DNA from 2 places in the Pseudomonas sp. MBLB4136 genome. Region 1 is predicted to be linked to the other one. Evidence: predicted binding sites of a transcription regulator. Region 1 holds the regulator's gene; the other holds the start of a gene.
What was found. The regulator sigma-54, encoded in region 1, starts transcription at its own class of promoters, with help from an activator protein. The targets are predictions, from matches to a motif close to ANTGGCATNNANNTTGCTNT.
Positions count from the first base shown of each region.

Region 2: ACSX1D_RS12155 (CmpA/NrtA family ABC transporter substrate-binding protein) is a predicted target of sigma-54. The motif match lies at 2,787-2,806, and genes of this name have one in related genera.

Region 1 is NZ_CP196713.1:3,735,850-3,740,363, reverse strand. Features, by position in the region: gene pmbA (metalloprotease PmbA) at 1-77, shown strand, start outside; gene ACSX1D_RS17040 (HPr family phosphocarrier protein) at 153-425, opposite strand; gene rapZ (RNase adapter RapZ) at 438-1,295, opposite strand; gene ptsN (PTS IIA-like nitrogen regulatory protein PtsN) at 1,307-1,771, opposite strand; gene hpf (ribosome hibernation-promoting factor, HPF/YfiA family) at 1,787-2,095, opposite strand; gene ACSX1D_RS17020 (RNA polymerase factor sigma-54) at 2,285-3,793, opposite strand; gene lptB (LPS export ABC transporter ATP-binding protein) at 3,927-4,514, opposite strand, start outside.
Region 2 is NZ_CP196713.1:2,667,282-2,671,795, reverse strand. Features, by position in the region: gene ACSX1D_RS12165 (pyridoxal phosphate-dependent decarboxylase family protein) at 1-676, opposite strand, end outside; gene ACSX1D_RS12160 (ANTAR domain-containing response regulator) at 862-1,440, opposite strand; gene ACSX1D_RS12155 (CmpA/NrtA family ABC transporter substrate-binding protein) at 1,462-2,679, opposite strand; gene acnB (bifunctional aconitate hydratase 2/2-methylisocitrate dehydratase) at 2,871-4,514, opposite strand, start outside.

The sequences.
Region 1 (4,514 bases):
GTAACGATCTGGAGCTGCGCAGCAATATCCGCACCGGCTCGGTGCTGATCGAGCGCATGACCGTGGCCGGCAGCTGAAGCGTCGCCGCACGTTCGCAACGCAAGAGGGGCTGTCCGCTGCAACGGACAGCCCCTCTTGCGTTGGGCGGTTGGCTACTCGCCTTCGTCGAAGTAGTTGTTGATCAGCGCGACCAGCGCCTCCAGGGCGTCGTGGTCCTGTTCGCCTTCGGTGTGCAGGTGGATCGGCGTGCCCTTGCCGGCGGCCAGCATCATCACCGCCATGATGCTCTTGCCGTCCACCAGGCTTTCCGGGGCGCGGCCGACCTTGACCTTGCAGGGGTAGCGCCCAGCCACGCCGACAAACTTGGCCGCTGCGCGCGCGTGCAGGCCCAGCTTGTTGATGATGGTGATTTCGCAGGAGGGCATCGCGGAAGTTCCTTAGCTGAGGTCGCGGTGGCGAACCTGGACGTTCTTCAGGATGGGTTTCAGGGTCGCGCCCAGGCGGTTGGCCAGGTACACCGAGCGGTGGTGGCCGCCGGTGCAGCCGATCGCCACCGTGACATAGGCGCGATTGCTGGCGGCGAAGCGTGGCAGCCATTTGTTCAGGTAGGTGAGGATGTCCTGGTACATCTCCTCGACATCGGCTTGCGCCGACAGGTACTCGACCACCGGCTGGTCGAGCCCGGAGTGGTCGCGCAGCTCCGGCTTCCAGTAGGGGTTGGGCAGGCAGCGCACGTCGAACACCAGGTCGGCATCCACTGGCATGCCGCGCTTGAAACCGAATGATTCGACCAGGAAGGCGGTGCCGGGTTCGGGCTGGTTGAGCAGGCGCAGCTTGAGCATGTCGCGCAGCTGATAGAGGTTGAGGTGGGTGGTGTCGATCTTCAGGTCGGCCAGGTCGATGATCGGCCCGAGCAGCAGGGACTCGTCGGCGATGGCCTCGGCCAGGGAGCGGCTCTCGTTGGTCAGCGGGTGCCGTCGACGGGTCTCGGAGAAACGCTTGAGCAGGGTTTCCTCGTCGGCGTCCAGGTAGAGCACGTTGCACTGGATGTGGCGCGCACGCACGTCGTCGAGCAGTTCGGGGAAACGCTTGAGCTGGCTGGGCAGATTGCGCGCATCGATCGATACCGCCACCTGGGGATGCAGCAACTCGGTGTGCAGCAGGGCGCGCTCGGCCAGTTCGGGGAGCAGGCCGGCGGGGAGGTTGTCTATGCAGTAGAAGCCGTTGTCCTCGAGGACATCGAGGGCGGTGCTTTTGCCGGAACCGGAGCGACCGCTGACGATGATCAAGCGCATGGGGAAAAGTCCTAACGGCTGCTTTGAACGTCCACCACGACCTGATACAGGGAGTCGTTGCTTTGCGCCTGGCGCAGGCGTTCGCGCACGTCGCCGCGGTCGAGCATGCTGGCGATCTGGCGCAGCAGTTCCAGGTGCTCGTCGGTCGCGGCCTCGGGCACCAGCAGGACGAACAGCAGGTCGACGGGGGCGCCGTCGATGGCGTCGAAATCCACCGGCGCATCCAGGCGCAGCAGGGCGCTGATCGGCGCATTGCAGCCCGCCAGGCGGCAGTGCGGAATGGCGATGCCGTTGCCGAATCCGGTGGAGCCGAGTTTTTCGCGGGCGATCAGGCTCTCGAAGATGTCCTGCCCGGCCAGGTCGGGCAGCTCGCGCGCCACCAGGTTGGCAATCTGTTCGAGTACGCGTTTCTTACTGCCGCCCGGCACGTTCACCAGGGAACGGCCGGGGGTCAGGATGTTTTCAAGTCGGATCATGGGAGGTGAGCGAGGTCAGCGGGCCATGGCGCCCTGCTGGCGTTCGAGCTGCTTTTCCTTGTGCTTGATGAGTTGTCGGTCGAGTTTGTCGGTGAGCAGGTCGATCGCTGCGTACATGTCGTCATGTTCGGCGTTGGCGACCACTTCGCCGCCGGCTATGTGCAGGGTCGCTTCGATCTTCTGCTTGAGCTTTTCGACCTCCATGGTGACCTGCACATTGGTGATCTTGTCGAAGTGGCGCTCCAATCGATTGAGTTTCTCGTCGATGTAGTCGCGTAGGGCGTCGGTCACATCCAGCTGATGTCCACTGATGTTGACTTGCATACCGCTTTCTCCTTGTTGCCGTGTGTAAGAGACAGGCAGTGCTGCCTGCCGCGGGAACACCTTGGCGTGGAAGACTCGGACCCACCGAACCCGGCATGTCGCTATCCGGCGCGACCGCTCTGGTCGCTGCAGGGAGTATTGCGAGCTGTGCTGCGTTGTGTGTTGACCTGTCTTCCGTTGAGTGCCGCCTTACATCAACCGCTTGCGCTCACTGGAGGGCGCTATACCGAGGGATTCACGGTATTTGGCGACCGTGCGGCGGGCCACTTGAATGCCCTGTGCCTCCAGTAAACCAGCGATCTTGCTGTCACTCAACGGCTTTTTTGCATTTTCCGCGGCCACCAGTTTCTTGATGATCGCGCGGATCGCCGTCGACGAGCACTCGCCGCCCTCGGCGGTGCTGACGTGGCTGGAGAAGAAATACTTCAGCTCGTAGATGCCGCGCGGGGTGTGCATGAATTTCTGCGTGGTGACCCGCGAGATGGTCGATTCATGCATGCCGACCGCTTCGGCAATGTCGTGCAGCACCAGTGGCTTCATCGCCTCGTCGCCGTAGTCGAGGAAGCCGCGTTGGTGCTCGACGATCTGGGTGGCGACCTTCATCAGGGTTTCGTTGCGGCTCTGCAGGCTCTTGATGAACCAGCGCGCCTCCTGCAGCTGATTGCGCATGAAGGTGTTGTCGGCGCTGGAGTCGGCACGTTTGACGAAGCCGGCGTACTGCGGATTGACCCGCAGGCGGGGCATGGCTTCCTGGTTGAGCTCGACCAGCCAGCGTTCGTTGTGCTTGCGCACGATGACGTCCGGCACCACGTACTCCGGCTCGCCGGACTGGATCTGCGAGCCGGGACGCGGATTGAGGCTCTGGATCAGCTCGATGACCTGGCGCAGCTCGTCTTCCTTGAGTTTCATGCGTCGCATCAGCTGGCTGTAGTCGCGGCTGCCGAGCAGGTCGAGGTAGTCGCCGGCCAGGCGTTGGGCTTCGGCCAGCCAGGGTGACTTGGGCGGCAACTGGCGCAGCTGCAGCAGCAAACATTCGCGCAGGTCGCGGGCGGCTATGCCGGCGGGCTCGAACTGCTGGATGCGGTGTAGCACCGCCTCGACCTCGTCGAGCTCGATGTCCAGCTCCGGGTCGAAGGCCTCGACCACTTCCTCCAGGCTCTCTTCCAGGTAGCCCTGTTCGTTGATGCAGTCGATCAGGGTGACGGCGATCAGTCGGTCCTTGTCGGACATCGGCGCCAGATTGAGCTGCCAGAGCAGGTGGCTCTGCAGGCTCTCGCCGCTGGAGGTGCGGGTGGTGAAGTCCCACTCGTCGTCGTCATTGCTCGGCAGGCTGCTGGCGCTGGTCTGATAGACGTCTTCCCAGGCGGTGTCGACCGGCAGCTCGTTGGGGATGCGCTCGTTCCATTCGCCGTCCTCCAGGTTGTCCACCGTCTGCGACGTTTCCTGGTAGCTGGTTTCCTGGTAGGGCTCTTCCTGCTTGCTGGCAGGGGAGGGGTTGTCGGCGCCATCGGCCAGGGGATCGGAGTTGTCGAAGTCGTCGCCGTCTTCCTGGCGCTCGAGCATCGGGTTGGACTCCAAGGCCTCCTGGATCTCCTGTTGCAGATCCAGGGTGGACAGTTGAAGTAGGCGAATGGCCTGTTGCAGCTGCGGGGTCATCGTCAGCTGCTGGCCCATCTTCAGGACTAGCGATGGTTTCATTGCAGACCTTTTATACCGGCGTCTGTGCGCAATCCACTACAGGGCGCCGAAGCGCCGCAAGGAAGCAAATTATATGCCCGCTTCCGAGTGTTTTGCCTAGCATTAGCTGCAGTGCGGTGGAGAAAAGCCGCCGCTAGAGACGGAATTCGTGGCCCAGGTAAACCTCTTTGACCATTTGGTTGGCCAGAATGGCGGCGGCATCGCCTTCGGCGATCAGCTGGCCATCGCTGACGATGTAGGCCGTCTCGCAGATGTCCAGGGTCTCGCGGACGTTGTGATCGGTGATCAGTACGCCGATCCCCTTGGCCTTGAGGTGATGGATGATCTGCTTGATGTCGCCGACCGAGATCGGGTCGACCCCGGCGAAGGGTTCGTCGAGCAGAATGAATTTCGGGGCGGTGGCCAGCGCCCGGGCAATCTCCACGCGCCGCCGTTCGCCGCCGGACAGGCTCATGCCGAGGTTGTCGCGGATGTGGCTGATGTGGAACTCCTGCAGCAGGTTCTCCAGCTCATCCCGGCGTGCCCCGCGATCCAGGTCCTTGCGCGTCTCGAGGACGGCCATGATGTTGTCGGCCACGCTGAGTTTGCGGAAGATCGAGGCCTCCTGGGGCAGGTAGCCGATGCCGGCGCGCGCACGGCCATGCATGGGTTGATGGCTGACGTCGTGGTCGTCGATCAGCACGCGGCCCTGATCGGCACGCACCAGGCCTACGATCATGTA
Region 2 (4,514 bases), 1.1 Mb from region 1:
GGATGGTCAGGTCATCCAGGGGCGGCAGTTGCTGAGGGTCGACGCGCCCATGGGCGTCGGTCGGCGCGACGATCAGCCGGTTCATGCCGAAGCCGAGGATGCGCAGGGCCTTCTTCACGGTGATGTGGCAGCTGGCGGAGACCACCACGCGCACTTCCGGGGCACCGACCAGGCCGTCGCCGTCGAAGTCCCAGCCCTGGCGGGCCAGGAGCTTGCGTCGCGCGGCGGACAGGCAGGCCAGGGTGCAGGCGGTGGCGCTGGTGCCGAAGCCCACGGCGCTTTCGCTCGGCAGGCCGAGCAGCTCGCATACCCAGCGCCCGGCGATGCGTTCCAGGGTGTCGGCCGCCGGCGAGTTGTCGAACGATGAGGCGCACTGGTCCCAGGCCAGCACCAGGCGCTCGGCCGCGGCGGCGGCGGGCAGGGTGGCGCCGATGACGAAGCCGAAGTAGCGCGGGCCGTTGCAGGCGACTGTGGCCGGCGAGCCGATCTCATCCAGGCGCCGCAGTACCTCGGCGGCGTCGACGCCGCGCTCGGGCGGCGCCTGATCGAGGGCTTGCAGGTCGGCGATGGCAGCCGGCCCGGGAAATACCGGGCGGCCGGGAATGCCGTCGAAGTAGTCGAGGGCGCGGCGGTCGGCCTCGGCCAGGAGTTGGCGCTCATCAAGGGTGCTGGTCATGCGGGCCTCGTCGTCGAGAACTGTGCGGGGCCTTCAGCATAGCCAGGCCCGCGGCGGCGCAGCAGGCACAACCCGGCCCCGAGATGGCCGTACAGCTCGCCCGGCGTAGTTCGCAACGGGGTACACAGTGGCGTTTCAGGCAGTACAGTTGCGCGCTGACGAGCGCTGGCGCTTCCGTGAGTCCCTCAGCCGCCGAGCATGTCGTGCATGGCGATGATCTGCTCGGCGACCTGGATCAGCTTCTGCTGACGGCTCATGGCCTGGCGGCGCATGAGGGTGTAGGCCTCTTCCTCATTGCAGCTCTTCATCTTCATCAGCAGGCCCTTGGCCAGCTCGATGCGCTTGCGTTCGGCCAGCTGCGCGTCGCGCGCCTGCAGCTGGGCGCGCAGGGCCTGGTCGCTCTCGAAGCGGGCCATGGCCACGTCGAGAATCGGCTGCAGGCGTTCGGCGTGGATGCCTTCGACTATGTAGGCGCTGACCCCGGACTGGATGGCCTGGCGCATGACCTTGGGGTCGTGCTCGTCGGTGAACATGACGATGGGCCGAGGCTGGTCGCGGCTCACCAGGACCACCTGTTCCATGACGTCACGGCCGGGGGATTCACTGTCGATCAGGATGACGTCCGGGCGGACCGCCTCGACCCGCTCGGGCAGGTCGATGGTCAGGCCGGATTCGTCGACCACCTCGAAGCCGGCTTCGATCAGGGCGGCCCGCAGTCGGCCAACCTTTTTCGGCGTGTCGTTGATCAGGAGGATGCGCAGCATGGTGGTATCGGTTTCCAGGGGTCAGAGGGCAGAGGCCTGGCGGACGTCGGCCAGGGCGTGCAGGGCGAAGCTGCGGGCATAGCCGGCGGGGTCGGCGCCATCCCAGGGCTTGCCATCGAGCAGCGTGGCGCTGCGCAGGGGCGATGCCGGCACCGCGATTCCCAGCGCCTCGGCAGCCTCATGATAAAGCTTAAGCTGCTGGACCCGGCGCGCCACCGCGAAATAGTCCGGGTCTTCGCGCAGCAGGCCCCAGCGGCGGAACTGGGTCATGAACCACAGGCCATCGGATAGATAGGGCATGTTCACCTTGCCCTCATCGAAGAAGCGCAGCGGATGGGCGTCGAGCCAGGCGTGGCCGTTGCCGTCTTCGTACTGGCCGAGAAAGCGCGGCTGGATGGCGTTCAGCGGCGCATCGACGTACTCGCTGGCGCTGAGCAGTTGTGCGGTGCTGCGCTTGTTCTCCTCGCTCTGATCGATGAAGCGGCTGGCTTCCAGCACCGCCATCACCAGGGCGCGGGCCGTGTTCGGGTAGGCGCTGACGAACGCCTGGGTGCAGCCCAGGACCTTTTCTGGATGATCCGGCCAGATCGATTGGCTGGTGGCCAGGGTGAAGCCCTTTCTTTCGGCAATCGCCTGGGCGCCCCAGGGCTCGCCGGCGCAGAAGCCGTCGATGCGTCCGGCCTGCAGGTGAGCGACCATCTGCGAGGGCGGTACGACGACCGTATTCACGTCGTCCAGCGGATGGATGCCCTGGCTGGCGAGCCAGTAATAGAGCCACAGGGCGTGGGTGCCGGTGGGGAAGGTCTGCGCCAGGGTGAGTTTCGCACTGTTTTGACGCACGCGAGCGCGCAGCGCCTCAGTATTGGTCACCCCGGCTTCCTGCAGGGGCTGGGAAAGGTTGATGCTCTGGCCATTCTGCGACAGGCCCATGAGTACGGCCATGTCCACCGGCGGCGTGCCGCCGATGCCCAGGTGCACCGCGTAGAGCAGGCCGTAAAGGCCCTGGGCGGCGTCCAGCTCGCCGCTTAGCAGCTTGTCGCGCAGGGTGGCCCAGGACGCCTGGCGCTGCAGGTTCAGGGTCAGGCCGTAGGGCTGAGCGAAGCCCTGGGTCGCGGCGACGATCAGCGAGGCCGAGTCGGTCAGGGCCATGAAGCCGATATCCAGAGCGCTCTTCTCCGGTGCATCGCTGCCGTTGACCCAGGCCAGCGCGTCGCTGCGGGGAATATCATGCTCGCTCATTGCACCTTTTCCTTGCTCAACTTCAAAGGTCGTCGGCCCCATCAGCGCCAGGACAGGGGGGATGAGGCCACTGTCTGCGGATCGATTGCGGCCCTGTTGAGTATCCATAAGCAAGCGATATGCCACGAATGGCGAACGCCAGGCATAAAAAAGCCCCGCACGGGGCGGGGCTCTTTCGACGCGGGTAACGCTTAGGCTTGAACGACCGGAATCTGGGCGTTGGCAGCGGCTTCGCGGAACTCGGCGATCTGGTCGAAGCTCAGGTAGCGGTAGACGTCGGCAGCCATGCTGTCGATGTCCTTGGCGTAGACCATGTACTCCTCGACGGTCGGCAGCTTGCCGATGATCGCGGCGACCGCTGCCAGTTCGGCAGAGGCCAGGTACACGTTGGCGCCATCGCCCAGACGGTTGGGGAAGTTACGGGTCGAGGTCGAGACCACGGTGGAGTTGGCGGCGACCCGTGCCTGGTTACCCATGCACAGCGAGCAGCCCGGCATTTCCATGCGCGCACCGGCCTTGCCGTAGATGCCGTAGTAGCCTTCCTCGGTCAGCTGGTGGGCATCCATCTTGGTCGGCGGCGACAGCCACAGACGGGTCGGAATGCCGCCCTTGACCTTGTCCAGCAGCTTGCCGGCAGCGCGGAAGTGACCGATGTTGGTCATGCACGAACCGATGAACACCTCGTCGATCTTGTCGCCGGCCACGGTGGACAGCAGACGGGCGTCGTCCGGATCGTTCGGTGCGCAGAGCACCGGCTCCTTCAGCTCGTTGAGGTCGATCTCGATGACTTCGGCGTATTCGGCGTCGGCATCGGCGCTCATCAGCTCCGGCTTGGCCAGCCAGGCTTCCATCGCCTGGGCGCGGCGTTCCAGGGTGCGGGCATCGCCATAGCCTTCGCCGATCATCCAGCGCAGCAGGGTGATGTTCGACTTCAGGTACTCGGCGATGGCCTTTTCCGGCAGCTTGATGGTGCAACCGGCGGCCGAACGCTCGGCGGAGGCGTCGGACAGCTCGAACGCCTGCTCGACGGTCAGCTCGTCGAGGCCTTCGATCTCCAGGATGCGGCCGGAGAAGGCGTTCTTCTTGCCCTTCTTCTCGACGGTCAGCAGGCCCTTCTGGATGGCGTAGTAGGGAATCGCATGGACCAGGTCACGCAGGGTGATCCCGGGCTGCATCTTGCCCTTGAAGCGCACCAGCACCGATTCCGGCATGTCCAGCGGCATGACGCCGGTGGCGGCGGCGAAGGCCACCAGGCCGGAACCGGCCGGGAAGCTGATGCCGATCGGGAAACGGGTGTGCGAGTCGCCGCCGGTGCCGACGGTGTCCGGCAGCAGCATGCGGTTCAGCCAGCTGTGGATGATGCCGTCGCCCGGACGCAGGGACACGCCGCCACGGGTGCGGATGAAGTCCGGCAGGGTGTGGTGGGTGGTGACGTCGATCGGCTTTGGGTAGGCCGCGGTGTGGCAGAAGGACTGCATCACCAGGTCGGCGGAGAAGCCCAGGCAGGCCAGGTCCTTCAGCTCGTCGCGGGTCATCGGGCCAGTGGTGTCCTGGGAGCCGACGGTGGTCATCTTCGGCTCGCAGTAGGTGCCCGGACGCACGCCGGTCACGCCGCAGGCCTTGCCGACCATCTTCTGCGCCAGGGTGAAGCCCTTGCCGCTGTCGGCCGGCTGCTCCGGCTTCTTGAACAGGTCGGAGCTGCCCAGACCCAGTTCGGCACGGGCCTTCTCGGTCAGGCCGCGGCCGACGATCAGCGGGATACGGCCGCCGGCGCGGACTTCATCGAGCAGCACCGGGGTCTTCAGTTCAAAGGTGGTGATGACTTCTTCAGTGCC